One region of the Burkholderia sp. NLJ2 genome, then DNA from elsewhere that is predicted to be linked to it. Evidence: predicted binding sites of a transcription regulator. Region 1 holds the regulator's gene; each other region holds the start of a gene.
The links. The regulator LexA, encoded in region 1, represses DNA repair genes until DNA is damaged. The targets are predictions, from matches to a motif close to ACTGTATNNNNATACAGT.

Region 1 (10,324 bases):
CGACTTGTCGATGTCGTGCAGCCGCTTCACGCCGACGGCAATCGACGACCACACCGCGACGACCGCGATCGCGAACAGCACGAGCATCGCCAGCAGCGGCAGATCGTCATTCGACGAACCGCGGGAACCTGCGTCGAAAAACGCGCTGACCAACGCGGAAACCAGCGCGTAGATCCACCACGGCATGCGCCCGATCCGGCCTTCGAAGGAAAAGAGAAACCATTTGAGATTCATTGTTTACCTCTTCTTCGTGCGTGCTGCGTGCTGCGTGCTGCGTGTTGCGTGTTGCGTGTTGCGTGTTGCGTGTTGCGTGTTGCGTGTTGCGTGTTGCGTGTTGCGTGTTGCGTGCTGCGTGTTGCGTGCTGCGTGCTGCGCAATGTGTCGTCGACTGTGTCGGAGGCGACCTTCCGCGCGCGTATTTTTCTGGATGCGGATTGCCTGCCAGTTTCGCTTTCCGCGCCTCGTCCTGGCGGCGTGAGTTGCGTGTTGCATTGCAGATGCTGGCCGGCCGGTCGGGATGACGACCGAGGAGCGGCTCGAATGCCCGTCATCCGGCATTCACGCGCATTGAATCATATCTTCCGAAAAATGGCCCGTTCGGCCTGGCCGAGTGGCCGAAACGAAGCGTTCGGATGTGCCGTCTCGTTTTTCTGCTGACAGGCGAACGCGTGTCGATCGCCGCGTGCGGCGAATCGGACTGGAAAGATTGAAAACCGCGACTGCGGTCGATGGGTCGATGAATCGGCCAACCATGATGGCGGCACCGCCCCTGCCGCCGCGCTGCGCATCGCATCGGGCGAACGCACGCCGCGCCGTCCGGGGCAACAGCCTGGACGGCGCGAGAACTGCTGCCGTCAGACGGCTTCGCGCAACAGCGCCGAGATTTCCGCTTCGTTCAGGTGCGGCGCGAACATCTCGATCAGCCGGTACGCATACGCGCGCAGGAACGCGCCCTTGCGCAGCCCGACCCGCGTCGTGCTCGCTTCGAACAGGTGCTGCGTATCGAGCGCGACGAGGCCCGTGTCACGCTGCGGATCGTAAGCCATCGCCGCGACGACGCCGATCCCCATCCCGAGCTCGACATAAGTCTTGATCACGTCCGCGTCGATCGCGGTCAGCACGACGTCGGGCACGGCACCTGCCGCCGTGAACGCCTGGTCGATGTGCGAGCGGCCCGTGAAGTCCTGGTCGTACGTGATGATCGGATACTCGGCGATTTCCTCGAGCGTCAGGTTCTCGCGGCCGACCAGCGGATGCCCCTTCGGCACGACGACCGTGTGGTGCCACGAATAGCACGGGAACGTGACGATGTCCGGATAGCGGTCGAGCGCCTCGGTCGAGATGCCGAGATCGGCCTCGCCGTTCAGGATCATCTGCGCGATCTGCTGCGGGCTGCCCTGACGGAGCGCGAGATGCACCTTCGGGAACACGTCGGTGAACTGCCGGATCACCTTCGGCAGCGCATAGCGCGCCTGCGTGTGCGTCGTCGCGACGACGAGGTGGCCGCTGTCCTGGTCCGCGAACTGGCGTGCGACGCGGCGCAGGTTCTCGGCGTCGAGCAGCATCCGCTCGATCAACTGGTGCACGGCCTTGCCGGGCTCCGTGAGGCCCGTCAGCCGCTTGCCGCGTCGAATGAAGATGTCGACGCCCAGTTCATCCTCGAGATCCTTGATCTGCTTCGACACGCCCGACTGGGACGTGTACAGCACGTTCGCGACTTCCGTCAGGTTCATGTTCTGGCGCACCGCTTCGCGCACGAACCGCAATTGCTGAAAATTCATGGGTATGCCTCTTAGGCTGTCGTTGTTTGATTGTCGAATCGGAGCGAATTCCGCCCCCTGCCCTGCATTCTCGCTTCAACGCGCGGGAAACACGCGCACCGCGCGCGGCACGGCCGTCGCGCCGTCGCCGACCTGCAGCGAGAGCGCACGCCACGCGTCGCGATCGAGTTCCGCCTCGAGCGCACCGCCCGCGCGCGCCTCGAGCTCGACGCGCACCGAACCGCCGAGCGGGATCACGCGGCGCACGTCCACCGCAATGCCGTCCCGGTGCCCTTCGCCTGCCGGCCAAAGCTGCAGGTCGTGCGGGCGCACGTACGCGTTCGCAGGGCCCGCGAAATCGGCGTCGACCTCGATCGGCGCAGCAGCGCCCTCGGCGACGAAGCCGCGCCCGGCGACCGTGCCCGGCAGCCGGTTCGCCGCGCCGAGGAACTCGTACACGAACGCGCTCTGCGGATGATCGTAGACGTCCTGCGGGCTGCCGACCTGCTCGACGTGGCCGCGGTTCAGCACGACGATTCGATCGGCCACTTCCAGCGCCTCCTCCTGGTCGTGCGTGACGAAGATCGTCGAGATGTGCAGGTCGTCGTGCAGACGGCGCAGCCAGCCGCGCAGTTCCTTGCGGACCTTCGCGTCGAGCGCGCCGAACGGTTCGTCGAGCAGCAGCACCTTCGGCTCGACCGCGAGCGCGCGGGCGAGCGCGATGCGCTGGCGCTGGCCGCCCGACAACTCGGACGGATAGCGCTGCGCGAGCCAGTCGAGCTGCACGAGCTTCAGCAATTCGTGCACCTTGTCGCGGATTACGGCTTCCGACGGCCGCTCGCGGCGCGGCTTCACGCGCAGCCCGAACGCAACGTTCTCGAACACCGTCATGTGACGGAACAGCGCGTAGTGCTGGAACACGAAACCGACCTGGCGGTCGCGCGCACCGACCGACGCGACGTCGAGCCCCTGCAGCACGACCTGGCCGGCGTCCGCGTGCTCGAGGCCCGCGATCACGCGCAACAGCGTGGTCTTGCCGCAGCCGGACGGCCCGAGCAGCGCGACCAGCTCGCCGGGCGGAAAGTCGAGCGAGACGTTGTCGAGCGCCGTGAAGTCGCCGAAGCGCTTCTGAAGGTTACGGACGGTGATACCCATTCTGGTTGCCTCTTTACGATTTCGACGAAACGGCGGCGACAGGGCCGGCATGTGCGGGAACGGCGTCGCGCGCGCCGGCCAGTTCGGCGGCGAGATGACGCTCGGCGAGCAGCTTCAGCGCGAGCGTGACGAGCGCGAGCAGCGCCAGCACCGACGCCACCGCGAACGCCGCCGCGAAGTTGTATTCGTTGTACAGGATCTCGACGTGCAGCGGCATCGTGTCGGTCACGCCGCGGATGTGGCCCGACACGACCGATACCGCGCCGAACTCGCCCATCGCGCGCGCATTGCACAGGATCACGCCGTACAGCAGGCCCCACCTCACGTTCGGCAGCGTCACGCGGCGGAAGATCTGCCAGCCCGACGCGCCGAGCACGCGCGCGGCCTCTTCCTCGTCGGTGCCCTGCGCCTGCATCAGCGGAATCAGCTCGCGCGCGACGAACGGGAACGTGACGAAGATCGTCGCGAGCACGATGCCCGGCACCGCGAAGATGATCTGCACGTCGTGATCCTGCAGCCACGGCCCGAGCCAGCCCTGCGCGCCGAACAGCAGCACGTACACGAGGCCGGAGATCACCGGCGACACGGAGAACGGCAGGTCGATCAGCGTCGTCAGCAGCGCCTTGCCGCGGAATTCGAACTTCGCGATCGCCCACGACGCGCACACGCCGAACACGAGGTTCAGCGGCACGGCGATCGCGGCGACGGTCAGCGTCAGCTTGATCGCCGCCCATGCGTCGGGATCGGCCAGCGATTCGAGATAGAAGCCGACGCCCTTGCGCAGCGCCTCGACGAACACCGCGGCGAGCGGCACGACGAGGAAGAACGCGAGGAACGTCAGCGCGATGCCCGTGAGCAGCCAGCGCACGACGCGCGACTCGCTGACGGGGTCGAGCCGATTCGCGGCGCGCCCTTGCGCGGCCGACGACGGGGTTTTCAGCACGACGGTGGCCTCCTGGCTCATTGCTGGCCTCCTGCTGCGGTTGCGGTAACGGTCGCGGGCGCGGGGCCGCTTGCACCCTTGCTCGTCCTGCGCTGCAAATACCATTGCAGCGTGTTGATCAGCAGCAGCATCAGGAACGACACGACCAGCATCACGACCGCGAGCGCGGTCGCGCCCGCGTAGTCGTACTGCTCGAGCTTCGTGATGATGAGCAGCGACGTGATCTCGGATTTCATCGGCACGTTGCCGGCGATGAAGATCACCGACCCGTATTCGCCGAGCGCGCGTGCGAATGCCAGCGCGAAACCGGTCAGCAGCGCCGGCAGCACGGCCGGCAGCACGACGCGGCGGAACGTCAGCCAGCGCGACGCGCCGAGGCACGCAGCGGCCTCTTCCTGCTCGCGCTCGAAATCCTCGAGCACCGGCTGCACGGTGCGCACGACGAACGGCAGCCCGATGAAGGTCAGCGCGACCAGCACGCCGGCCGGCGTGAACGCGATCTTGATGCCGAGCGGCGCGAGATACTGGCCGACCCAGCCGTTGGTCGCGTAAACGGCCGCGAGCGAGATGCCGGCGACCGACGTCGGCAGCGCGAACGGCAGGTCGACGATCGCATCGACGAGGCGCTTGAACGGGAACGTGTAGCGCACGAGCACCCACGCGACGAGGAAGCCGAACACGGCGTTGATCAGCGCGCCGCCGAGCGCGGCCGAGAACGTCAGCCGGTACGACGCGAGCACGCGCGGCGACGTGACGGCGGTGACGAACTGGTCCCACGACAGCGTCGCGGTCTTCAGGAACGTGGCGGCGAGCGGAATCAGCACCACGAGGCTCAAATAGGCCACCGTGATGCCGAGCGTCACGCCGAAACCGGGCAGCGCGCTCGGCTTGCGAAAGGTGTACGTCGTCATCGGATGCTCTTGCTGGGTCGATGCTGCTCATGGGTCCGACGCAAACGCCGGCGCGATGAATTGCGCCGGCGGCCCGTCGGGGATGCGGCGCGCTGTCGTGGCGCACCGCTGTCGTTATGGCGTTACTGCGGCTTGTAGATCGAATCGAACACGCCGCCGTCCGCGAAATGCGTCTTCTGCGCATTCGTCCAGCCGCCGAACGTGTCGTCGACCGTGTACAGCTTCAGCTTCGGGAACTGCTTGGTCAGTTCCGCCGGCACGTTCTTCGAACGCGGCCGGTAGTAGTTGCGCGCCGCGATCTCCTGGCCCTGCGGGCTGTACAGGAAGTTCAGGTACGCGTCGGCCAGCTTGCGCGTGCCCTTCTTGTCGACCACCTTGTCGACCACCGCGACGGGCGGCTCGGCCAGGATGCTCACCGACGGCACGACGATCTCGAACTTGTCGGTGCCGAACTCCTTGACCGACAGGAATGCCTCGTTTTCCCATGCGATCAGCACGTCGCCGATCCCGCGCTGCACGAAGCTCGTGGTCGCGCCGCGCGCGCCGGAATCGAGCACGCCCGCGTTCTTGTACAGCTTCGTGACGAATTCCTTCGCCGTCTGCTCGTTGCCGCCCGGCTTGTGCACCGCATATGCCCACGCGGCCAGGTAGTTCCAGCGCGCGCCGCCCGACGTCTTCGGGTTCGGCGTGACGATCGAGATGCCCGGCTTGGTCAGGTCGTCCCAATCCTTGATCCCCTTCGGATTGCCCTTGCGCACGAGGAACACGATCGTCGACGTGTACGGCGACGCGTTGTCGGGCAGGCGCTTCTGCCAGTCCTTGTTGACGAGCCCCTTGTTCGCGAGCGCGTCGATGTCGTACGCGAGCGCCAGCGTGACGACGTCGGCCTGCAGGCCGTCGAGCACCGAGCGCGCCTGCGCGCCCGAGCCGCCGTGCGACTGCTTGAAGTTGACGGTCTCGCCCGTCTTCGCCTTCCACTCCTTGCCGAACGCCTGGTTGAAATCCTGATACAGCTCGCGCGTCGGGTCGTACGACACGTTCAGGAAGGTCGTATCGGCCTGCGCGTGCGTCGCAACGCCCAGCGTCGCCGCCGCGCCCAGCGCGAGTGTTGCGATCAGGCGGCCCACTCCGCCCACCAGCCCCGTATTGCGCTTCGCCATCCTTGGTTCTCCAGTGTTGTCGGTATTGCGATGTCGGGCCAGTCTAACGAACGGGTTACATGATTAAAAATAATCGTTCTTCATTTTTTAATACTCAAAAGTGCTAACGCATACGGGATGGACGGTTGCGGCAGATGAACCGGCGTCCGAACGTCACGAAATCACGCCGGAACCGGCGTGATCGCGTCGAACCTCAAGTAACACTTGAAATTCGCGAAGTACTGTATAAAAATACAGCTCACTGTCTATCCATACAGTTGAGCCATGACCAAACTCACCGCCCGTCAGCAGCAAGTGTTCGACTTGATCCGTCGCGCGATCGAGCGCTCCGGATTCCCGCCCACCCGTGCCGAGATCGCGGCCGAACTGGGCTTCAGCTCGCCGAATGCGGCCGAGGAGCATCTGCGCGCACTGGCGCGCAAGGGCGTGATCGAGCTGGCCGCCGGCGCATCGCGCGGCATCCGCCTGCTCGGCCTCGAAGATTCCCCGCACCAGTTCACGCTGCCGCACGCCAGCCTGATGCAACTGTCGCTGCCGCTCGTCGGCCGCGTCGCGGCCGGTAGCCCGATCCTCGCGCAGGAGCACATCTCGCAGCATTACGCGTGCGATCCCGCGCTGTTCTCCAGCAAGCCCGATTACCTGCTGAAGGTGCGCGGCCTGTCGATGCGCGATGCCGGCATTCTCGATGGCGACCTCCTCGCCGTGCAGAAGCGCACGGAGGCAAAGGACGGCCAGATCATCGTCGCGCGTCTCGGCGACGACGTCACGGTCAAGCGCCTGATGCGCCGGCCGGGCGGTCTCGAGCTGATCGCGGAGAACCCGGATTACGAAAACATCTTCGTCAAGGCCGGCAGCGCGGAATTCGCGCTGGAAGGCATCGCCGTCGGGCTGATCCGCTCGGGCGAACTCTGACATTCCGTCTCGCTTAGGAGAACATCATGGAACGCCTTGCCCGCCTGCTGCCTTTCCGTCAATTCGGTCGCCTGCGTCATCTGCGCGGCCGCACGCCTTGCGCGCCGCTGTCCGCGGCAGCGCCTGTGAAAGAAGAAGTCGCAGTCGAACGGCAGGCGTCCCTGCTGCCATCGGCGCTCCCCGCTTTCGCGCGGGTATCGCTGAACGCCGGCCTGAATCATGCGGAACCCGCGCGCCGCGCCCCGGTGCGCGTCTATCACGGCCGGTCGCGCCTGATCATGGTCGGCACGATCGATGCCGTGTGCCGGATGATCGATCACTGCATCGCGGAGGAACGATCGGCCGCGCAAGGCGGTCTCTGATTGCGGAGCATTCCCGCACCGGAGGCAACGTGACTGGATCCTCGGGCCGCACATGGCGGCTCAAGCCACTGCTGATCGTCGTGCTGGCCGTCGCCGTCATTGCGGCGATCGGCTACGCATACGCATCGCCGTACGTCGCGCTCGGTCGCCTGAAATCGGCGATCGATGCACGCGATGCGCAGGCCATCAGTGAATATGTCGATTTTCCGTCGTTGCGCATCAGCCTGAAGCAGCAGGTTACGGAAGAGTTGATGCGCCGGATCGACGCGGTGAAGAAAGACAATCCGTTCGCGGTGATCGGTGCGTTGATCGGGTCCGCGCTGATCGGCCCGCTGGTCGATGCGTACGCGACTCCGGAGGGCGTGGCCGCGCTGATGAGCGGATTGCCGCCACGCGGCAATCCGGGCGAGCGCCCGCCCGAATGGTCGAATCTGCCGCAAGGCAATGCACCGGGCAGTGCACCGGCCGCACCACCCGCCAATCCGGCTCCGGCGAGCGCAGCCGTTCCGGGCAGCAACGCAGCCGCCGCGGCTGCGTCATCGCCGGCGCCGGCCGCCGCCGCACCGGCCAGCGCGAACGATGCAACGCACACGCCGCATCAGCAGCAAACCAGCGCGGGCTACCGGAATGTCGACGATTTCGTCGTGACCTACCAGCGCAGTGCCGACGGCACGCGCTATGCGGCGATATTCCACCGCTTCGGCCTGTTCTCGTGGAAGCTGTCCGCGATCGACCTGCATGCGTAGCCGGCCGCGGTCAACGCCCGCGCCGCTGATGCGGCGCGGCGCCTGACCGGCGCGCATCGCCGGTCAGGCCGTCATTGCGTCATCAGATCATTTGCCGCTCGCCGTGGCCGCTTCACGCTCGCGCGCGATTTCGGCCTTCTGCTCTTCCGCCGACGAACACGCAACCAGAATGCTGCAGTTCACGCGATCGAGCAGTTGCGTATTGCCCGACCCCATCCACCATCTCGACAGCCCGCTGCGGCACCGGTGGCCGACGACGACGAGGTCGACCTTCAGCTCCGACGCGAGATTCGCGATTTCGTCGATCGGGTAACCGAACGCAAAATGGCCTTCGGCCTGCACGCCGCGCTCGCGCAGCCAGTTCACGCCTTCCTGCAGGATTTCGCGCGCGGTTTCCTCGAAGCGGCCACACGCGACATCGGTCAGCAGCCCTGCGCTTTGCGCAATGCTCGATCGCATGTCGACGACCGACAGCAAGTGCGTTTCGGCCTTCAGGTCCATTGCCAGATTGGCGCCGCAACGCAGTGCCTTGCGCCCTTCGAGCGAGCCGTCGTAACACAGCAAAATCTTGTTGTAGCTAGCCATGAAACCTCCCTATCGCGACAACGAGCCTACGCATTCATCATGGTGCGCCGCAATTCAGGACGCAAGGGATGGAAAACGCTGATTCGCCCCGCTCGGCGCGTGCGCGATGATGCGGTGCACGATCGGTGCGCACATGCATCGCATCGTGCAGGCATGCGCTGAAGAGACGCAGCCGATGCACTAGAATGGCCCGTTCGTACCCCAGCGGTTCGTGACGCGCCGGCGTCGTGCGCTTCGGTCATGCCCATGTGACACGCGTTCGCCCGATCCGTTCGCCAACCGGCCACGCATCGGGCGGCGGAAAGCGCCCGCTTACAACGACAACATACCCATGTCCGTCGCACCGATCGATCTCCGCAACGTCGAAAAGCGCTATGGCGACAAGCTCGTCGTCAACGGCCTGTCCTTCAACGTGCAGGCCGGCGAATGCTACGGCCTGCTCGGGCCGAACGGCGCCGGCAAGACCACCACGCTGAAGATGCTGCTCGGCCTCGCGTATCCTGATGCGGGCACCATTTCGCTGTGCGGCGAACCGGTTCCATCGCGTGCACGGCTTGCGCGCCAACGCGTCGGCGTCGTCCCGCAGTTCGACAATCTCGACCCCGATTTCACCGTGCGCGAAAACCTGCTCGTGTTCAGCCGCTATTTCGGGATGTCGGCGCAGGCTGCGCGCGCGCTCGTGCAGCCGCTGCTCGAGTTCGCGAAGCTCGAGAACAAAGCCGATGCAAAGGTCGGCGAGCTGTCCGGCGGCATGAAGCGCCGCCTCACGCTCGCCCGCGCGCTCGTCAACGATCCCGACGTGCTGGTGCTCGACGAGCCGACGACCGGCCTCGATCCGCAAGCGCGGCACCTGATGTGGGAGCGGCTGCGTTCGCTGCTCGCGCGCGGCAAGACGATCCTGATCACCACGCATTTCATGGAAGAAGCCGAACGTCTGTGCGACCGCCTGTGCGTCATCGAGGAAGGCCGGAAGATCGCCGAAGGCGCGCCGCATGCGCTGATCGAATCGGAGATCGGCTGCGACGTGATCGAGATCTACGGGCCCGACCCGGCCGCGTTGCGCGACGAGTTGTCGGCGTTCGCGAAGCACACCGAGATCAGCGGCGAGACGCTGTTCTGCTACGTGAGCGACCCGGAGCCGCTCAGCGCGCGGATCAAGGGTCGTACGGGGTTGCGCTATCTGCATCGCCCGGCCAATCTGGAGGATGTGTTCCTGCGGCTCACGGGCCGCGAAATGCAGGACTGATCGATCATGGATGTCCGCAACTATTCCGCCGCCGCACCTTCGGCCCCGCCGCGCGAGTCACGCTTCGCGATCGCGATGCCGGCGAACGCAACCAACTGGGTCGCCGTTTGGCGGCGCAACTATCTCGTCTGGCGCAAGCTCGCGCTCGCGTCGATGTTCGGCAATCTTGCCGATCCGATGATCTATCTGTTCGGGCTCGGTTTCGGGCTCGGCCTGATGCTCGGCCATGTCGACGGCGTGTCGTATATCGCGTTCCTCGCGGCCGGCACGGTCGGGTCGAGCGTGATGATGTCCGCGAGCTTCGAATCGATGTATTCGGGCTTCTCGCGGATGCACGTGCAGCGCACCTGGGAGGCGATCATGCATACGCCGCTCGCACTCGGCGACATCGTGCTCGGCGAAATTGTCTGGGGGGCCAGCAAGGCAATGCTGTCGGGTGTCGCGATCATGCTCGTCGCGGGCGCGCTCGGCTACGCGCAGTTTCCGTCGATGCTCGTGGCGCTGCCCGTGATCGCGCTCGCGGGCCTCGCGTTTGCCAGCGTCG
Region 2 (10,324 bases), on a different replicon from region 1:
GGAAGCCGAAGCGATGCTCGAAGCGCGCCGCCATCGTGCATTCAAGCTGAAGATCGGCTCGAACGCGGTCGCGGATGACGTCGCGCACGTGGTCGCGATCAAGCGCGCGCTCGGCGAGCGCGGCGACGTGCGTGTCGACGTGAACCAGGCGTGGAGCGAAACCGACGCGATCTGGGCTGGCGCGCGGCTCGCGGACGCCGGCGTGAGCCTGGTCGAGCAGCCGATCGCCGCAACCAACCGCGCGGGGCTGAAGCGCCTCACGCAGCTCGCGCAGGTTCCGATCATGGCCGACGAGGCGCTGCACGGCCCCGTCGATGCGTTCGCGCTCGCGCAGGATCGCGCAGCCGACGTGTTCGCGGTGAAGATCGCGCAATCGGGCGGCCTGCAGGGCGCGGCGAGCGTCGCGTCGATCGCGGCGGCGGCCGGCATCGAACTGTACGGCGGCACGATGCTCGAGGGCGCGGCCGGCACGATGGCGTCCGCGCAACTGTTCAGCACGTTCGACTCGCTGAAATGGGGCACCGAGCTGTTCGGCCCGCTGCTGCTCACCGAGGAAATCCTCGTCGAGCCGCTGCGCTACCAGGATTTCAAGCTGCACCTGCCGGCGACGCCCGGCCTCGGCATCACCTTCGACTGGGCCCGCATCGAACGGATGCGACGCGACGCCCGCTGATCCCCACACGACAACCGAAACCGGAGACACAGATGAACAAGCCAGCCATCGACGCACTGCTGAAGACCTTCGACGACGCCGCCGAGAAACCCGGCAACCCGCGCGTGCGCGCGATCGTCAACCGGATCGTGAAGGACATCTGCTACACGATCGAGGACTTCGACGTGCAGCCGAGCGAGTTCTGGACGGCCCTCAACTACCTGAACGAAGCCGGCCGCGAATTCGGACTGATCGCCGCGGGCCTCGGCCTCGAGCGCTTCCTCGACGTGCGGATGGACGAGGCCGAGGAAAAGGCCGGCATCCAGGGCGGTACGCCGCGCACGATCGAAGGACCGCTGTATGTCGCCGGTGCGCCGGAATCGGTCGGCCATGCGCGCCTCGACGACGGCACCGCTCCGGGCCAGACGCTCATCATGCGCGGCCAGGTGCTCGGCACCGACGGCGCGCCGCTCGCGAATGCGCTGGTCGAGGTATGGCACGCGAACCATCTCGGCAATTATTCGTACTTCGATCAATCGCAGCCCGCGTTCAACCTGCGCCGCTCGATCCGCACCGATGCCGAAGGCCGCTACAGCTTCCGCAGCGTGCTGCCGGTCGGCTACAGCGTGCCGCCGGGCAGCAAGACCGAGCAGCTGCTCGACCAGCTGGGCCGCCACGGCCATCGTCCGGCGCACATTCACTTCTTCGTTTCGGCGGACGGTTATCGTAAGCTGACGACGCAGATCAACATCGAAGGCGATCCGCACATCTGGGACGACTTCGCATTCGCGACCCGCGAAGGGCTGATCCCGAAGGTCAAGCAGGCCGAAGGCGCGGAAGGCAAGCCGTACGGTGTCGACGGGCAGTTCGCGCTGATCGACTTCGATTTCTCGCTGCTCAAGGAAAAGCAGGACGTACCGGCGAGCGAAGTCGAGCGAGCGCGCGCGCAAGCCTGAGCGGCCTTCCCGTTCGACGAATCGATAACGCAAGGAGTGCAGGATGCTGTTTCATGTGGAAATGACGGTCCGTCTGCCGGCGGACATGGATCCGGTCAAGGCGGCAACGCTGAAGGCGGAAGAAAAGGCGATGTGCCAGCGGCTGATGAACGAAGGGATCTGGCGACATCTGTGGCGGATCGCGGGGCGCTATGCGAACGTCAGCATTTTCGATGTCGAGAGCGTGCAGCAACTGCATGACCTGCTCAGTCAATTGCCGCTGTTTCCGTATATGGAGCTCGAGGTGCGGGCGCTGTGCCGGCATCCGTCTTCGGTGCGGGAAGACGATCGGTAAATCAAGGTGAATCGCGGCCGTTACCCACGACCGCGAGACAGGCGACACTGGTAGCCGGCGATTTCTCGCAGGGCGCCCGTGTCGTTTTGCATTCCGCGGTAGCGGGTGCCGCACCGCATCGGGATGCGCGGCATCTGTCACGCGGCCAGATGCGCCGCAAACCCCGCCTTCCCCGGCGCGACCTCCTCCTTCAGCGTCAACCCCGGAATCTCGTAATCGCCCGCGTTCTGCCGCCGGAACGGAATCGGCTGCGTGGTCCACAGATCGTCGAGACGCCTGCCGAGCGCCGCGCGCGTTCCCTCGAAGCGCGCGTCGTTCATCTTTCCCGTCCGGTAGATCACGAACGGCGGCAGCACGTCGAAACCCGGGTAATACAGAATCCCGTGCTGGATCGGAAACAGCACGTCGTCGATCGGCCCGTTGATGCCGCGCGGGCTGTAGTGCGATTCCCACCCGCCCGCCGTGACGATCACCATCGCCCGCTTGCCGGCAAGCGAACCTTCGCCGTAGCGGTTACCCCAGCGCGTATCCGAATGCTCGCCGACGCCATAGGCAAAACCGTACGCATACACACGCTCGACCCAGCCCTTCATGATCGCCGGCATCGAGAACCACCACAGCGGAAACTGCAGGATCACCGCATCGGCCCACTTCAGCTTGTCCTGCTCGCGCGCGATGTCTTCGCTTTGCGTGCCCGTCGCGAACGCGTGCTTCGAGTCGAGCGACGGATCGAAACGCGCATCGGGCGCACGATCGGTCACGTCGTTCGCGTCGAACGCCGCCTTCCAGTTCATCGCATAGAGGTCGGTCACCTGCACGCTGTGGCCCGCCGCTTCGAGATGCTCGACGGCAAAGTCGCGTAGCGCGCCGTTCAGCGAACGCGGTTCGGGATGGGCATAAACGATCAGCACATTCATGTTCGTCACTCCGTTGATTGAATGACTGCAGGATGCCGCCGCCGAAGGTATATTTGAAATGAATTCCTGATATTCCAGGTATAGCCATGAATAATCTCAGACGACTCGACCTGAACCTGCTCGTCACGCTGGACGTGCTGCTCGTCGAGCACAACGTCACGCGCGCGGCCGAGAAGCTGAACATGTCGCAACCGTCGGTCAGCGTGCAGTTGCAGAAACTGCGCGACCTGTTCGGCGACCCTCTGCTGCTGCCGGGGCCGCGCGGGATGCGGCCGACCGCGCGCGCGGAAGCGCTGCGCGAGCCGTTGCGGGACGCGCTGGAAGCCGTCGAACGCGCGGTGATTCCCGCCACGCCGTTCGATCCCGCGACCGCGACGAACACGTGGCGCGTGGCCGCGACCGACTACGGCGAATCGACGATCGTGCTGCCCGCGCTGAACACGCTGCGGGCGGCCGCGCCCGGTACGCGGCTGGCCGTCGTCGAGCTCGTGCCGCCGCGCATCGAGCAGGATGCGGAGCGCAACGGCATCGACCTGGCCTTCCATACGACCGAGGGCTCGCCGGCCGGCATGCGGCGCCTGCCGCTGTTCGTCGAGCGATACGTGCTCATCGGCCGCGCCGGGCATCCGAAGCTGAAGCGGCGCCCCACGCTCGCGCAGTTCGGCGCGCTGGAACACGTGATCGTGTCGCCCGACGGCGGCGGCTTCTTCGGCGTGACGGACGAAGCGCTCGCGAAAGTTGGCGCCACGCGGCGCGTCGTGCTGTCCGTGCCGCATTTCCTGTTCGTGATGTCGGCCGTCGCCAGCACCGATCTCGTCGCGATGCTGCCCGAGCGGCTCGTGCGCGACGTGCCTGCGCTGCGCGTCGTGGAAGCGCCGGTCGAGGTGCCCGGCTATGAAATGTCGATGCTGTGGCACGAACGCGTGCATCGCGATCCGGCGCATCGGTGGCTGCGGGAGACGATTGCGGCATCGGTATAAGCCAACGACGGCGGCCGGATTCGGCACGGCGGGGAACAGCGTGCCGGACGGCGCCCGATTGCCGGTTTCGGCCGCCTTCGCCAGGGCCGCCCGGCCCTGCTGCAAGATTCTTCATTCGGGACTTGAAACCGCCTCGAACACTGTATATATTTACAGTGCTTTTGCACCATTTGACCCGAATTCCGTCACCCATCGACGGACGGATTTTTGTGAGGCGACCATGTTCCAGTCATCCGCATTCGATCCCGAGCAACCCGGTTTCAACCCGATCCACTTCGAGCGCGCCGCGCGGCAGGCGGTCGTCGATCTTCAACGCGTCGTCGGCGCCCCCGCGCAGCGGGCGCTCGGCCTGCGGCGGCGCAGCCATCCGGCCGCGGTCCGCACGATGAGCTGGCAGGCGCTGTTGAATGTCGAGGAGCTTGCGTTCTCGAACGCCGGTTTCCTGAACCGCAACGATCCGACCGTCGTCGATGCATTCATCCGGCTGCGCGACAGCCGAATGGTCGCGGCGGACATCGAGGAAGCCGTCGACTGGAAGCGCGACGACGACGATCTGCCTGCCGTCTATCTGATCGTCAAGGCGATGCTCGAAGCGGAAGAGACAGAGGCACAGCGCGTCGAGATGGAATGACCCCGGCGGCCGGCGCGGCCTTCCGGTCAGGGCCGCGCCGGCGCGAGCGCCGAATCCTGGGACAGCGCATGCCATCGCGGCCACGCGTAGCCGCGCCATCGAGCGATCAGAGCCGCGCCGCGAGCCGCGCGCCCTGATCGATCGCGCGCTTCGCATCGAGTTCGGCGGCCAGTTCCGCGCCGCCGATCAGGTGCACCGAGCGCCCGGCCGCCTGCAGCGGCGCAAGCAACGCGCGCTGCGGCTCCTGCCCCGTGCAGAGCACGATCGTGTCGGCTTCGATCAGCTCGTGATCGGTGCGTTGCTCGCCGTACGACACGTGCAGCCCGCGCGCATCGATTCGCTCGTAGTTCACGCCGCCGATCATCTTCACCTGCTTCATCTTCAGCGTCGCGCGGTGAATCCAGCCAGTCGTCTTGCCGAGCCCCTTGCCGAGCGGCGCGGCCTTGCGCTGCAGCAGCGTCACTTCACGCGCGGGCGCCGCAACCTGCGCACGCGTCACGCCACCGCGCGTCGCGGCCGGGTCGGTCACGCCCCACTCGGCCTTCCACTCTTCCAGATCGAGTGCCGGCGACTCGCCGTCCTGTACCAGATACTCGGCGACATCGAAGCCGATCCCGCCCGCGCCCACCACCGCGACACGCCTGCCGACCGGCTGCTTGCCCGCGAGCACGTCGATATAGCTGAGCACGTTCGGCCCGTCCTGCCCGGGAATCTTCGGGTCGCGCGGCGCGACGCCGGTCGCAAGCACGATCTCGTCGTAGCCGCCCGCGATCAGGTCGCTCGCGTCGACGCGGCGGTTCAGGTGCAGGTTCACGCCGGTCAGCTCGACCTGGCGACCGAAGTAGCGCAGCGCTTCATGAAACTCTTCCTTGCCCGGAACCTGCTTCGCCATGTTGAACTGGCCGCCGATCTCGGCGGCGCCGTCGAACAGGTCGACCTGGTGGCCGCGCTGCGCGAGCACGGTCGAGCATGCGAGCCCGGCCGGCCCCGCGCCGACCACCGCGATGCGCTTCGGCTGCTGCGCGGGCGTGTATTTCAGCTCCGTCTCGTGGCACGCGCGCGGGTTCAGCAGGCACGACGCAATCTTGTTCTTGAACGCGTGATCGAGACACGCCTGGTTGCAGCCGATGCAGGTGTTGATCTCGTCGGCGCGGCCCTGCGCGGCCTTGACGACGAACTCGGCATCCGCGAGCAGCGGGCGCGCCATCGACACCATGTCCGCGCAGCCGTCCGCGAGGATCTGCTCGGCCACTTCCGGCCGGTTGATCCGGTTGGTCGTCACGAGCGGAATGCCGACTTCGCCCTTCATCTTCTTCGTCACCCACGCGAACGCGCCGCGCGGCACCGACGTCGCGATCGTCGGCACGCGCGCCTCGTGCCAGCCGATCCCCGTGTTGATGATCGTCGCGCCCGCGCGCTCGACGGCCTTCGCAAGCTGCACCGTTTCGCTCCAGTCGCTGCCGTCCGGAATCAGGTCGAGCATCGACAGCCGGTAGATCAGGATGAAATCGCGGCCGACCGCTTCGCGCGTGCGCTCGATGATCTCGATCGGCAAGCGGATGCGGTTCTCGTACGAACCGCCCCACCGGTCGGTGCGCTTGTTCGTATGCATCGAGATGAACTGGTTGATCAGGTAGCCCTCGGAGCCCATGATCTCGACGCCGTCGTAGCCGGCTTCGCGCGCGAGCTTCGCACAGCGGACGAACGCGCGAATCTGCCGCTCGACGCCGCCCGCGCTCAGTTCGTGCGGCGCGAACGGCGAAATCGGCGACTTGATCTTCGACGGCGCGACCGCGAACGGGTGGTAACCATAGCGGCCCGTATGCAGGATCTGCAGCGCGATCTTGCCGTCCTCGGCATGCACGGCGCCGGTGATCTCGCGATGCCGCCGCGCGGCGGCCGACGTCATCAGCGTGCCGCCGAACGGCTTGGTCCAGCCGGCCACGTTCGGCGCGAAGCCGCCCGTCACGATCAGGCCGACGCCGCCGCGTGCGCGTTCGGCGAAATATTCAGCGAGCCGCGGCAGCGTCTTGCGGCTGTCCTCGAGGCCCGTGTGCATCGAGCCCATCAGCACGCGGTTCTTCAGCGTCGTGAAGCCGAGATCGAGCGGCGCGAGCAGGTGGGGAAAGGGGGTCGTCATGATGATCCTGCCAGTAAGCGATGCCTGCCATCGTAGGCGCGCGCCGCCTTGAACGTGAGGGGGCAAACAGCCATAATGCTTGTCATTTCCGGCCAAAATGACATGACCTCCCCACTCGCCAAGGACCGCCTCGGGCTGCGCCGGCCGACGATTCCGGTCGCCTATACGCGTCTGCTGCTGCAGGCGCTGGCCGCGCGCGGCGTCGACCTGGCCGCCGTGCGTGCCGGCACGGGCCTGCGCGACGCGGTGCTGGCCGAACCCGACGCGCGCGTCGCGCCGTCGCAATGGGGGCGGCTCGTGCTCAACGCGATCGAGATCGGCGGCGATCCGGGCATCGGGCTCGCGTTCGGGCTGTTGCTCAAGCCGACCGTGCACGGCTTTCTCGGTTACGCGACGCTGACCGCGCGGGACATCCGCGAAGCGCTGTCCGTCACGCAACGCTACTTCCGGATGCGCAACCGCCAATATCGGCTGACCTATGCGGAAGACGAACGCGGCGCGACGCTCGAGCTGCACGGCGTGCAGGCCAGCCCCGTGCTGCAGCATCACGTGATGTTCGAATTCGTGCTGACCGGGCTCGCGCAGAACATCTCGCAATGGGCCGGCCGCGCGTCGCCGCCAATCGCGCTGCAATTCATGTGGCCGGAGCCCGCGTATTTCGCGCGCTATCGCGACCAGTTGCCGCCGGTCGAATTCGGTTGCGCGGCAAACGCGCTGTGGATCGCCCGGGACGTGCTCGACTGGCCGCTGCCTCTCGCCGACGAAGTCGCGCACCGGCAGGCGCTCGTGCAGGTCGAGCGCGAGTATGCACAGGTGCGGCAGGAGGAAGGCGATCTGGTCGAACGCGTGCGCGCGGAGCTGGCGCGATCGGCTGGCGTCTATCCGGGGCCTGAAACACTCGCCGACGCGCTGCTCGTCTCGACGCGCACGCTGCGGCGCCGGCTGGAGGAAGCCGGTTCGAGCTATCGGCACTTGCTCGACGAAGCGCGGTTTCGCGACGCGAAGCAGTTGCTCGCCGCGTCGGATCTCGACCTGAAGACGATCGCCGAGCGGCTGCAATTCACCGACCCGGCGAATTTCACGCGCGCGTTCCGGCGCTGGGCCGGGCAGACGCCGAGCGCGTATCGGGAAGCGGCCGGCGACCCGTCGCACGAGTAAATCGGCTGGCTGGCGCGCGATGCGTCAGCCGCCGAGATAGATCCGCGCACCGCCATCCCCGTCGCCCGCCTCGATCCGCACCTCGCCGGTTGCGGCGACGATCGCGTCATACACGTCATCGGTCACGCACACCACCGGCACCGCGATCGCATACAGCTCGGCGGCGACGATCGCGCCGATCGAGATGATCAGGTCGCGCTCCTTCAGCACGATCCCGACGGGCCCCGTGCCGTTGCGCACGGCTTCCGCGAGCACGCTGCTGCTCGAACTCGAACCCTTCGCGTGCGGCATCACCATCACCTTGCCGGCGAGACTCGCGCCGGCCTGCGGATGCCCGCGATCGACGATCCTGCCCGCGCCCGAATCGTAGCCGCCCCAGAAGCTGAGCGGCTTGTCGAGCACGAACGCGCCCGCGCATGCACTGCCCGGCACGAGCGTGTCGCCCGTCAGACCTTTGCCCGTCGCGTCAGTCATCGAATCGCACCTTTCCTTCGTACGCCGACCGCACGCATTCGCGCATGCTGCCGTACGCGACCGTCACGCCGATATTCGCGGGCGCATACGACGCCCATTTCCCCGAGTTGGTCATCACCAGCCCCGACAGTTGCTTCATCACCGGCGTAATGTACGTGCAGGTGTCGACGACGATCTGGATGCCGCGCGCGGCGAACTTGTCCGCGAGGCAGGCTTCGCCCAGCTCCCACAAAATGAAGCGGCTCGTGTTCACGTAGAAATCGCAGGCCGGCTTGCCGTCGAACGTGTCGAGCAACGTATCGAGCGTGCGGAATTCGGCCAGCGAGAAATGCGGCGTGCCGAGCGCCACCGCGACGAGTGCGTCGCCGGCCGCGCCGTGGTTCAGCGTGCGGCGAATCTCGTCGAGGTCGGCCATCGCGACGTCGACCGTGCGTTGCGCCGCGCGGCCGTGCAATGCGGCGTCGAGCGTCGGCGCCTCGGGCGTCACGCCCACCGCATGGAACAGCGCGACGGCCCCGCTCGACGCGGCGGCCGCACCCAACGCCTTGAGTTCGTCTTCGGTGGTATCCGCCGGCAGCCCGACGATCGCCGGCACGATCGCGCCCGCGATTTTTCCGATCAGCAAACCAAGCGCGGCGAAATAGATATCGCGCGACGGCAGGCCGCTGAAGTCCGGCGCGTTGAACACGATCCGCGCGGCACGGTTCGCTTCGACATGCAAACCCGCATACGGCGCGCGCCCGGTGATCGCGGCGGCCAGATCGAGAAAATCGCCGTATCGGCTCGTGCGCGCGCCGAGCACCGAGTTCGCGAACACGATCGCATTCGATTCGGCCCACGCGATCTGCTCGCCTTTCGCGGGACGGTTCTTCAACTGATACGGCGCGCACGTGAAGCTCGATTCGCAACCGAGTTGCAGATGCGCGTCCATCAGGCGCTGCGCATCGCGCTGGATCGTGCGATCGCCGTGGTACAGCTCGGGATGGATCAGGTCGAGCGACCCGACGTTCAACGTGGTCGGCACCGCGACCTTCGCACCTGTGTCGACGAAATACTCGACGAAATCGAGACTGGTCTGGCCGTGATAAAGACAGCCGTCGATATGCGCGGACGTGATGTCGATCAAGTGCGGCGCGGACATCACGTCGGCCGTGCGCGTGACGATCCGCATCGCTCGCGCGACGCCGTCGCCGAAATCCCCGCGCAACATCGCGTCGTCGCGGTCGCTCAACTGCAGCATCGGTTGCTCCTCGTGACTCGTGCCGGCGGCGCCGGCCCGTGAAATCCGTCAGAGGACTCTACAACTGGAAATAAAAACTGTCCAGATCACCATCCATCCGGACAGCTTGAAAACCAATTCTCGGTCGCGGATGCCACGCTTCCGTGCTTCGAACACCGCCGAAGCGTCCGATGGCTCGAATTGCGCTCCAGTTCGTCGCAACGCGCGAGCCACCTGCTGCCCGCCTAGCGTTCCGCGGTAAGGCTGAACAGTTCATCGCGCAGTGCCTTAGCGCGCCCCTGGCCGAACTGCGTCTCGAATTCGTCCTGCGCAGCCTGCCACGCGACCAACGCCCGCGCGAACGTGCTTTCGCCGAGCTTCGTGAGGCTCAGCGCATGCGCGCGCGCATCGTGCTCGGACGCGGCCGTCGCGACAAAGCCGTCGCGCTGCAACGGCTTCAGCGCGCGCAGCAGCGTCGTGCGATCCATCACGAGCGACTCGGCGAGTTCGCTCATCAGCAGGCCGGGCCGACGGGTCAGGTTCGCCATGATCGAGAACTGCGCGGGCGTGACGCCGACCGGGGCCAGGTGGCGTTCGTACAATTGCGTGACGAATCGCGCCGCCTGACGCAGCGCGAGGCAGTTGCACGCTTGGGCAATCTGGATGTCGTTCATGCTCCGCAATTTATATGTGCATATGCATAAAGTCAATGTACACTCCGCCGTAACGAGGCCGCTGGCCGGATGGGTAGGTTCGGCGTTCCGCCATCGCGTCAAGGAGACGGACATGGACTACATCGACAAGCTGCGGATCTTCCGGTCGGTGGTGGAGATGCGCAGCTTCACGCGCGCCGCCGACATGCA
Region 3 (10,324 bases), 1.2 Mb from region 1:
AGAACAGGAAGAACGGCGTGCCGATCAGGAGCGCGATCGCGATCAGGATGTTCGCGCTTGCACCGTCGACCTTCAGCGTCTGCGTGAGGAAGAACAGCGCGTAGAACTGGCCCGTGTACCACACGACGGCCTGGCCGGCCGTCAGGCCGACGAGCGCGATGATCACGATCTTCAGGTTCTTCCACTGGCCGAACGCTTCGGTCAGCGGTGCCTTCGACGTCTTGCCTTCCGCCTTGATGCGCAGGAACACCGGCGATTCGTTCAACTGCAGCCGGATCCACACCGACACCGCGAGCAGTGCGATCGATGCGACGAACGGAATGCGCCAGCCCCAGCTGCCGAACGCTTCCTCGCCGATGAACGTGCGCACGCCGAGGATCACGAGCAGCGACAGGAACAGCCCGAGCGTCGCGGTCGTCTGGATCCACGCGGTGTAGAAGCCGCGACGGTTCGCCGGCGCATGCTCGGCGACGTAGGTCGCCGCACCGCCGTACTCGCCGCCGAGCGCGAGGCCCTGCAACAGCCGCATCGCGATGAAGATCACGGGCGCGGCGATGCCGATCGACGCGTAGCCGGGCAGGAACCCGACCACGAACGTCGAGATGCCCATGATCACGATCGTCACGAGGAACGTGTGCTTGCGTCCCACCATGTCGCCGAGCCGGCCGAACACGATCGCGCCGAACGGTCGAACCGCGAAGCCGGCCGCGAAGCCGAGCAGCGTGAAGATGAATGCGGCGGTCGGATTGACGCCGGAGAAGAAGCTCTTGCTGATGTAGGCCGCGAGTGACCCGGCCAGGTAAAAGTCGTACCACTCGAACACGGTCCCGAGCGACGACGCGAAGATCACCTTCTTTTCTTCGCCCGTCATCGGCGCGTGCGAAATTTGCCCGCCTAACGTTGCCATGAATCGTCTCCAAGTCCCTTGATATAGATATGCGGCCGCCTTGGGTGGGCGGGCCTGTCGACGATTATTGGCACGGAAACTTACGGCGCACTGACTTGCGCGGATAAAACGACTGCGTGTTAACCCGCGACGAATCGGGAGCTTCGCGCGTCGATTGTGGCGCGAACGTCCGGCAAACCGCCGGTTTCGGCGCGATTGCGGCGCGTTGCTGCGGTGCGCGTCAGGGTTAATCCGGGGCGGCTTCCGCCAGCGGCAGGCTGATGCGCACGAGCGTGCCGGCGAGGCGGGGCGCCTGCTGGTAGACGTGATCGTCGAGCGTCAGCGTGCCGCCGTGCTGCGTGGCGATTTCGCGCACGATCGCGAGCCCGAGGCCGCTGCCGTCGCCTTCGCGGCCGAGGATCCGGTAGAAGCGCTCGACGACGCGCTCGCGCTCGGCGGTCGGGATGCCGGGGCCCGTGTCCTCGACTTCGAGATGCACGAGCCGCGCCGCGGGCTCGGCATGCACGCGCACGGTGATGCGGCCGCCTGCCGGCGTGTAGCGGATCGCGTTGTCGATCAGGTTGCCGAGCATCTCGCGCAGCATCACCGGATTGCCGTCGACGTCGAGCGGCGCGTCGTCCGGCGGGCCTTCGTAACCGAGATCCATCCGCTTCGCGAGCGCGGCCTGCACCCAGTCGCGCACCGCGCGCCGCGCGAGCGCGGCGATCTCGACCGGCTCGAACGTGAGCCCGCTCGCGCGGTTCTCGGCGCGCGCGAGCGCAAGCAGTTGCGTGACGAGCCGCGCGGCCTGCTCGGAGCTCGTCGCGATCTGCTCGAGCGAGCGCTGCACGTCGGGCGGGACGGGGTGGCGCAGCGCGAACTCGGCCTGCGTGCGCAGGCCCGCGAGCGGCGTCTTCATCTGGTGCGCGGCGTCGGCGATGAAGCGCTTTTGCAGCGCCATGTTCTGTTCGAGACGCGCGAGCAGGTCGTTGAACGACGTGACGAGCGGTTCGATCTCGGGCGGCGCGCGCTGCGCCTCGACGGGCGACAGGTCGTCGGGCCGCCGCGCGCGGATGTGCGCCTGCAGCGCGTTGAGCGGCGCGAGCCCGCGCGACAGCCCGAACCAGACGAGCAGGATCGCGAGCGGCAGGATCACGAACTGCGGCAGGATCACGCCCTTGATGATGTCGTTCGCGAGCGCGTTGCGCTTGTCGAGCGTCTCGCCGACCTGCACGAGCACGGGCTGCACGCCGCTCGCTTGCGGCAGCGCGACCGTCGTATACGCGACGCGCACGTCGTTGCCGCGCAGCAGGTCGTCGCGAAACACGACGACGCCCGGCGGCGGGCGGTCCTCGTCGCGCGGCAGCGGCATGTCGGCTTCGCCCGCGACCAGCTCGCCGCGCGTGCCGAGCACCTGGAAGTAAACGCTGTCGACGTTGTCCGCGCGCAGGAAGTCGCGCGCCTGCTCCGGCAGCGTCAGCTCGGCGACACCGTTGACCGGGTGGATCTGCCGTGCGAGCACGTATGCGTTGGTTTCAAGCGTGCGGTCGAACGGGCTGTTCGCGATCGTTTTCGCGACGAGATAGGTGACGGCGATGCTCATCGGCCACAGCAGCAGCAGCGGCGCGAGCATCCAGTCGAGGATTTCGCCGAACAGCGAGCGCGGGCGCGGGGCCTCGGCCGCATCGGTTTCGTCGGGCGGTGCGAACGGGTTCTCGTAGCGCGCGTCGCGCGCCTCGTCGGCGGCCGACGACGGCGCGCCGGTCGGGTGGCGGGAATGGGCCGGCGTGGCCATCGCGGCGACGCCCGGCTTCAGCGCAGCGGCGTGCCGGCCACCGCGGGCTGGGGCGCTGTCGTGTCGGCCGGCGCGGCGGGCGCGACCTTTTCCAGGCAATAGCCGAGGCCGCGCACGGTCGAGATCCGCACGCCGCTCGGTTCGATCTTCTTGCGCAGCCGGTGCACGTAGACTTCGATCGCGTTGTTGCTGACTTCCTCGCCCCATTCGCACAGATGGTCGACGAGCTGCTCCTTCGACACGAGCCGGCCGATCCGCTGCAGCAGCACCTCGAGCAGGCCGAGCTCGCGCGCGGAGAGATCGAGCACGCGTTCGTTCGCATACGCGATGCGGCCGACCTGGTCGAACGCGAGCGAGCCGTGCCGCACGACGGTCGGGCCGCCGCCCGCGCCGCGCCGGGTCAGCGCACGCACGCGCGCCTCGAGCTCGTTGAGCGCGAACGGCTTGGCCATGTAATCGTCCGCACCGAGGTCGAGCCCCTTCACGCGCTCGTCGACGCTGTCGGCGGCGGTCAGGATCAGCACGGGGAGGTTGGAATTGCGGGCGCGCAGGCGCTTGAGCACGTCGAGCCCGGACATTTTCGGCAGCCCGAGATCGAGGATCAGCAGGTCGAATGACTGCATCGACAGTGCGGTATCGGCGTCGACGCCGCTCTTCACGTGGTCGGCCGCATAGCCCGATTGGCGGAGTGACCGGGTGAGGCCGTCCGCGAGTATGCTGTCGTCTTCGGCGATGAGAATTCGCATGTTGCTGACCGATGGCCGGCAGGGCGTTCACGCCGGCGCGGCTGTCTCCGAAGTTATTTGTGTATAACGCAGCCCGCATTGCGGGCTTGCATAAAACACTGTTTTTTTATACAGTGTCTGCATTCGTGGGCGGCGCTTGAAAGCGGGCGCGCCTTTAACAGACGCTGCTCATCATAGCAAAGGACGATTCATGGAAGAAAGCAAGAAGGGCTCCGGGATGACCGCCGAGAAGAGCAAGGCGCTGGCGGCCGCACTCGCGCAGATCGAGAAGCAGTTCGGCAAAGGGTCGATCATGCGGATGGGCGACGGCGAGGCGGCCGAGGACATCCAGGTCGTCTCCACGGGTTCGCTGGGGCTCGACATCGCGCTCGGCGTCGGCGGCCTGCCGCGCGGCCGGGTGGTCGAGATCTACGGTCCGGAATCGTCCGGTAAAACCACGCTCACGCTGCAGGTGATCGCCGAGCTGCAGAAGATCGGCGGCACGGCCGCGTTCATCGATGCCGAGCACGCGCTCGACGTCCAGTACGCGTCGAAGCTCGGCGTGAACGTGCCGGAGCTGCTGATCTCGCAGCCGGACACCGGCGAGCAGGCGCTGGAAATCACCGATGCGCTGGTGCGCTCGGGCTCGGTCGACATGATCGTCATCGACTCGGTCGCGGCGCTCGTGCCGAAGGCCGAAATCGAAGGCGAGATGGGCGATTCGCTGCCGGGTCTGCAGGCCCGCCTGATGTCGCAGGCGCTGCGCAAGCTCACCGGCACGATCAAGCGCACGAACTGCCTGGTGATCTTCATCAACCAGATTCGTATGAAGATTGGTGTGATGTTCGGCAACCCGGAAACCACGACGGGCGGCAACGCGCTGAAGTTCTATGCGTCGGTGCGTCTCGACATCCGCCGGATCGGCTCGATCAAGAAGAACGACGAGGTGATCGGCAACGAAACCCGCGTGAAGGTCGTCAAGAACAAGGTATCGCCGCCGTTCCGCGAAGCGATCTTCGACATCCTGTATGGCGAGGGCATTTCGCGTCAGGGCGAGATCATCGATCTCGGCGTGCAGGCGAAGATCGTCGACAAGGCGGGCGCCTGGTACAGCTACAACGGCGAGAAGATCGGCCAAGGCAAGGACAACGCGCGTGAATTCCTGCGCGAGAATCCGGAAATCGCGCGCGAGATCGAGAACCGCATCCGCGAATCGCTCGGCGTCGTCGCAATGCCCGATGGTGCAGGCAACGAAGCCGAGGCGGTGGACGAAGAAGAGTGATGGTCGGGCGCCGAGGTCAGGCTGGCGAGCCGGAGGAGAGCGACGCGCCGGAAACGGCGGATCGCTCCGGCCGGCGAGCCGGATCCTCGGGCGCCGATCGGCGGGTCGCCGGCAGCAACGCCGCGAACCGCACCGCGACGAGGGCATCCGACGATGCCCTCGTTTCGTTTGAGATTGCCGCGCCGGACGATCCGTTCGACGACGATGAATCGTTCGACGCGCACGACCGGTCCCGCCGTCGCGTGTCCGGTGTCAGCTTCCCGGGCGATCGCGCATCCGATGCGTCGGCGCCTGCGACGGAAGATGTCTATACGCGCAGCAGCCAGCATCCGCGCCGCACGCGCCGTGCGGCGGGCGGTGCTTCAAGCGCTGCTTCCGGCAACGATCCGGGCGCCGGCGAACGCAAGTCGTCGAAGCCGCCGCGTTCGTTGAAAGGCCGCGCGCTCGGTTATCTGTCGAGGCGTGAATACAGCCGCACGGAACTCGCGCGCAAGCTCGCGCCGTATGTCGGCGAAGACGAGTCCGTCGAACCGGTGCTCGATGCGCTGGAGAAGGATGGCTGGCTGTCCGACGCGCGCTTTGCCGAGAGCCTCGTGCATCGTCGTGCGTCGCGCGTCGGTGTCGCACGCATCGTCAGCGAGCTGAAGCGCCATGCGGTCGGCGACGTCCTCGTCGAGGAAGTGAACGCGCAGTTGCACGAGACCGAATGGGTGCGCGCGCAGGCTGTCTGGCGCAAGAAGTTCGGTGCACTGCCGCAAACACCGGCCGAGCGTGCGAAGCAGGCGCGCTTTCTCGCCGCGCGCGGCTTCTCGAGCGCGACCATCGTGAAGTTGCTGAAGGTCGGCGACGATTTCCCGATCGACGATTGATCGCTCCGAGCGCGCGTGGCGCGCGATTTTGCTGCAACGCAACCGCTTCCGGACAGGCGGGAATACCCGCCGTCGCGTCAAACTGTCTCAAATACCCAATATGCTAAAATCCTTTGGTTTTCCTCTTCGGCCTCAACCTCCAGCATGCCGCTATCCGAGCCCGTGCCCCGTCAGTTGCGACATCGACGCGCAATCCGAGCGGAAGCTTACGAGCGCGGCGACGGCTTGTGGGACATCGAAGCCTGCCTGACCGACCACAAGCCGCGCGATGTCGCGCTTGCGTCGGGCATCCGGCCCCAAGGCCTGCCGATCCACGAACTCTGGCTGCGCGTGACTATCGATCGTGAACTCAATGTCGTCGACGCCGAAGCGTCTTCGGAATGGGTGCCCTATCCCGGTCAGTGTCAATCCGCCCCTCCCGCCTATCGGGCCCTCATCGGGCTCAATCTCTTCCGCCACTTCCGCCGCGATGCGAACCGACTTTTGTCCGGTGTCGCAGGCTGCTCCCATCTCACCGAACTGTGCGCCGTGCTGCCGACGGCAGCGATCCAGGCGTTCGCCGGTGACGTGTGGAACGTGCGCGAGGAGGGGGGCGAAGGGCCGGATCAGGACGGCGTGCACGACGAACCGCCTTTCCAGCTCGGCCGCTGCCGTGCGCTGCGGTTCGACGGCGAGGTCGTGCGGCAGTACTACCCGCGCTGGTATGGCGCGGAGCGGCCGAACGTGCCCGGTGAAGGCAGCACGAAGGAATGAACGGAAATCATTCGAAGAAGCGTCTTAAGCGACTTTTCATCCAACTCTCAGACTGAAGGGAATCACGCATGAAGATTCACGAGTACCAGGGTAAGGAAATCCTGCGGAAATTCGGAGTCGCGGTACCGCGCGGCAAGCCGGCGTTCTCGGTTGACGAGGCCGTCAAGGTGGCGGAAGAGCTGGGCGGCCCGGTGTGGGTCGTGAAGGCTCAGATTCACGCGGGTGGCCGTGGCAAGGGCGGCGGCGTGAAGGTGGCGAAGTCGATCGAGCAAGTTCGCGAATACGCGAACCAGATCCTCGGCATGCAGCTCGTCACGCACCAGACCGGTCCGGAAGGCCAGAAGGTCAACCGTCTGATGGTCGAAGAAGGCGCCGACATCAAGCAGGAACTGTATGTCAGCCTCGTCGTTGATCGCGTGACGCAAAAGATCGTTCTGATGGGTTCGAGCGAAGGCGGCATGGACATCGAAGAAGTTGCCGAAAAGCACCCGGAACTGATCCACAAGGTCATCGTCGAGCCGTCGACCGGCCTGCTCGACGCCCAGGCCGACGACCTCGCCGCGAAGATCGGCGTGCCGGCTGCTTCGATTCCGCAAGCGCGTGCCATCCTGCAAGGCCTGTACAAGGCATTCTGGGAAACCGACGCGTCGCTGGCTGAAATCAACCCGCTGAACGTCTCCGGCGACGGCAAGGTCATCGCACTCGACGCGAAGTTCAACTTCGACTCGAACGCGCTGTTCCGTCATCCGGAAATCGTCGCGTACCGCGATCTGGACGAAGAAGATCCGGCTGAAATCGAAGCGTCGAAGTTCGACCTCGCGTACATCTCGCTCGACGGCAACATCGGCTGTCTCGTGAACGGCGCAGGCCTGGCGATGGCGACGATGGACACCATCAAGCTGTTCGGCGGCGAACCGGCGAACTTCCTGGACGTCGGCGGAGGAGCTACGACCGAGAAGGTCACGGAAGCGTTCAAGCTGATGCTGAAGAACCCGGATCTGAAGGCGATCCTCGTGAACATCTTCGGCGGCATCATGCGCTGCGACGTGATCGCGGAAGGCGTGATCGCCGGTTCGAAGGCCGTGAACCTGAAGGTGCCGCTCGTCGTGCGCATGAAGGGCACGAACGAGGACCTCGGCAAGAAGATGCTGGCCGACTCGGGCCTGCCGATCATCTCGGCGGACAGCATGGAAGAAGCCGCGCAGAAGGTCGTCACGGCTGCCGAAGGCAAGTAACGCTATCGAATACGCATGGCGGCGCGGCAGATACGCGACGCCAATCGAACAGAGGTCAAAATACATGTCGATTCTGATCAACAAGGACACGAAGGTCATCACGCAGGGCATCACCGGCAAAACCGGTCAGTTCCATACGCGCGCCTGCCGTGAATATGCAAACGGCCGCGAAGCATTCGTCGCGGGCGTGAACCCGAAGAAGGCCGGCGAAGATTTCGAAGGCATTCCGATCTACGCGAGCGTCAAGGAAGCGAAGGAAGAAACCGGCGCGACCGTGTCGGTCATCTACGTTCCGCCGGCAGGCGCTGCCGCTGCGATCTGGGAAGCGGTCGAAGCCGATCTGGATCTCGCGATCTGCATCACGGAAGGCATCCCCGTCCGCGACATGATCGAAGTGAAGGACCGCATGCGCCGCGAAGGCCGCAAGACGCTGCTGCTCGGGCCGAACTGCCCGGGCACGATCACGCCGGACGAACTGAAGATCGGCATCATGCCGGGTCACATCCACCGCAAGGGCCGCATCGGCGTCGTGTCGCGTTCGGGCACGCTGACGTATGAAGCCGTTGCGCAGCTGACGGCACTCGGCCTCGGCCAGTCGTCGGCAGTCGGTATTGGCGGCGACCCGATCAACGGTCTGAAGCACATCGACGTGATGAAGATGTTCAACGACGATCCGGATACGGATGCGGTCGTGATGATCGGCGAAATCGGCGGTCCGGACGAAGCCAATGCGGCCGAGTGGATCAAGGCCAACATGAAGAAGCCGGTCGTCGGCTTCATCGCGGGTGTCACGGCGCCTCCGGGCAAGCGCATGGGCCACGCCGGCGCGCTGATCTCGGGCGGTGCGGATACGGCCGAAGCGAAGCTGGAAATCATGGAAGCGTGCGGCATCACCGTCACGCGCAACCCGTCGGAAATGGGCCGCCTGCTGAAGGCAGCGCTGTAATATTTCCGCCTGGGTTCGTCCTGCAGAAAACGCCGGCTTTGCCGGCGTTTTTTGTTATGCTCGCGCAATGAATTCGTAAGCACCGGGCATGCGCTACGCATGTGCCGGCGACGAACCGGGCCGCCCGCCGGGTGGCCATATCCTGCACCTCACCCCCATGCTCGAATTCCTGACGTCGCTGCACTGGGGCGCCGTTCTCCAGATCGTCATCATCGATATCCTGCTCGGCGGCGACAATGCGGTCGTGATCGCGCTCGCCTGCCGCAACCTGCCGGCGAACCAGCGGCTGCGCGGCGTCGTCTGGGGCACCGCGGGGGCGATCCTGCTGCGCGTCGCGCTGATCACGTTCGCGGTCGCGCTGCTCGACGTGCCATTCCTGAAGATCGGCGGCGGGCTGCTGCTGCTGTGGATCGGCGTCAAGCTGATGGCGCCGGCCGCCGACGCGCACGACCACATCAAGCCGGCCGACCGGCTGTGGGACGCCGTGAAGACGATCGTGATCGCCGATGCGGTGATGAGCCTCGACAACGTGATCGCGATCGCCGGCGCGGCCGAGCAGGCCGACCCGTCGCACCGGATGGCGCTCGTGATCTTCGGGCTCGTCGTCAGCGTGCCGATCATCGTGTGGGGCAGCACGCTGGTGCTGAAGCTGCTCGACCGCTTCCCCATCGTCGTCACGCTCGGCGCCGCGCTGCTCGGCTGGATCGCGGGCGGGTTGATCGTGAACGACCCGGTCGGCGATCGCTGGCCGGTGCTCGATACGCCACCCGCGATCTACGGCGCGAGCATGGCCGGCGCACTGTTCGTCGTGGCGGCCGGTTACGCGCTCAGACGGCGCCACGGCGCACCGCGCGCGCACTGACGTTGGCCGTCCGGCCGACTGCCGGAATCGCGACCCGCTGGCTACGATCGAGACGCCTGCCTTTACCGGCAGGCGTTTTTCGTTTCCGGAGCCTGCCATGTTCGAAGCCTTTTCCGTTTCCCTGTTCCGTCGCGTTGCCGCCGATCTGCGGCGCGCGAACCGGCCGTCGCCGCGCTGGCGGCCGGCCGGCTTCACGCTGATCGAGCTGATGATCGTCCTGGCGATCGTCGGCGTCGTCGCTGCCTATGCGATTCCCGCGTACCAGGATTACCTCGCGCGTTCGCGCGTCGGCGAGGGGCTCGCGCTCGCGTCGTCCGCGCGGCTCGCGGTTGCCGACAACGCGGCGAGCGGCGCGAGCCTCGACGGCGGCTACAGCCCGCCGGCCGCGACCCGCAACGTCGAATCGGTTGCCATCGACGGCGAGACCGGCCAGATTTCGGTTGCGTTCACGACCCGCGTCGCCGCGGCCGGCACGAATACGCTGGTGCTCGTGCCATCCGCGCCCGACAAGGCCGACGCACCCACCGCGCGCGTGGCGCTCAAAAAAGGCGCGATGCAAGCCGGCGCGATCGCATGGGAGTGCTTTGCCGCCGGCAAGGATGCGTCGTCGCTGCCGGCGCCGGGGGCCGGGCCGCTGCCGGGCACCGCCGCGACGCTGCCCGCGAAATATGCGCCAGCGGAGTGCCGCGCATAGCGCCGGCGGAGGAGGAGGGCGGCGCGCGCGGCACGCCGGCCGCCGCTTTGGCCGGCCGGGCCGGTCCCGCGGCGCCGGGTGGCCGCGCGACGGCCCCGCACAGAGGGGGGAAAGTTTTGTATAGTGCGCCGGTTGCTGACATCCGGTTCGCTCATGCCTTCTACTTTTTCCCGTTCGTTGTCGCTCGTTGCGCTGGCTGTCGCCCTGATCGTGCCGTATGCGATCACGAATCACACGTATCCGATCCCGACCTTCTATTCCGAGTTTTCCGCGCTGG

Region 2: R9B84_RS30410 (DUF2471 family protein) is a predicted target of LexA. The motif match lies at 3,979-3,996, and genes of this name have one in related genera.
Region 3: recA (recombinase RecA) is a predicted target of LexA. The motif match lies at 3,525-3,542, and genes of this name have one in related genera.

Annotation. Positions count from the first base shown of each region.
Region 1 is NZ_CP137808.1:1,757,456-1,767,779, reverse strand. Features, by position in the region: gene R9B84_RS08170 (DUF805 domain-containing protein) at 1-234, opposite strand, end outside; gene R9B84_RS08165 (CysB family HTH-type transcriptional regulator) at 855-1,781, opposite strand; gene R9B84_RS08160 (sulfate/molybdate ABC transporter ATP-binding protein) at 1,857-2,915, opposite strand; gene cysW (sulfate ABC transporter permease subunit CysW) at 2,929-3,879, opposite strand; gene cysT (sulfate ABC transporter permease subunit CysT) at 3,876-4,769, opposite strand; gene R9B84_RS08145 (sulfate ABC transporter substrate-binding protein) at 4,892-5,929, opposite strand; gene lexA (transcriptional repressor LexA) at 6,194-6,841, shown strand; gene R9B84_RS08135 (hypothetical protein) at 6,868-7,203, shown strand; gene R9B84_RS08130 (DUF2939 domain-containing protein) at 7,233-7,949, shown strand; gene R9B84_RS08125 (universal stress protein) at 8,037-8,534, opposite strand; gene nodI (nodulation factor ABC transporter ATP-binding protein NodI) at 8,866-9,780, shown strand; gene R9B84_RS08115 (ABC transporter permease) at 9,787-10,324, shown strand, end outside.
Region 2 is NZ_CP137810.1:1,794,768-1,805,091, forward strand. Features, by position in the region: gene R9B84_RS30385 (muconate/chloromuconate family cycloisomerase) at 1-673, shown strand, start outside; gene catA (catechol 1,2-dioxygenase) at 706-1,608, shown strand; gene catC (muconolactone Delta-isomerase) at 1,652-1,942, shown strand; gene R9B84_RS30400 (NAD(P)H-dependent oxidoreductase) at 2,080-2,859, opposite strand; gene R9B84_RS30405 (LysR family transcriptional regulator) at 2,946-3,839, shown strand; gene R9B84_RS30410 (DUF2471 family protein) at 4,060-4,470, shown strand; gene R9B84_RS30415 (FAD-dependent oxidoreductase) at 4,577-6,610, opposite strand; gene R9B84_RS30420 (AraC family transcriptional regulator) at 6,686-7,768, shown strand; gene R9B84_RS30425 (aconitase X swivel domain-containing protein) at 7,793-8,242, opposite strand; gene R9B84_RS30430 (aconitase X) at 8,235-9,482, opposite strand; gene R9B84_RS30435 (MarR family winged helix-turn-helix transcriptional regulator) at 9,707-10,135, opposite strand; gene R9B84_RS30440 (LysR family transcriptional regulator) at 10,248-10,324, shown strand, end outside.
Region 3 is NZ_CP137808.1:2,997,760-3,008,083, reverse strand. Features, by position in the region: gene R9B84_RS13865 (MFS transporter) at 1-907, opposite strand, end outside; gene R9B84_RS13860 (sensor histidine kinase N-terminal domain-containing protein) at 1,134-2,681, opposite strand; gene R9B84_RS13855 (response regulator) at 2,699-3,427, opposite strand; gene recA (recombinase RecA) at 3,618-4,688, shown strand; gene recX (recombination regulator RecX) at 4,688-5,557, shown strand; gene R9B84_RS13840 (DUF2889 domain-containing protein) at 5,702-6,310, shown strand; gene sucC (ADP-forming succinate--CoA ligase subunit beta) at 6,379-7,545, shown strand; gene sucD (succinate--CoA ligase subunit alpha) at 7,610-8,491, shown strand; gene R9B84_RS13825 (TerC family protein) at 8,649-9,353, shown strand; gene R9B84_RS13820 (pilin) at 9,451-10,047, shown strand; gene R9B84_RS13815 (PglL family O-oligosaccharyltransferase) at 10,201-10,324, shown strand, end outside.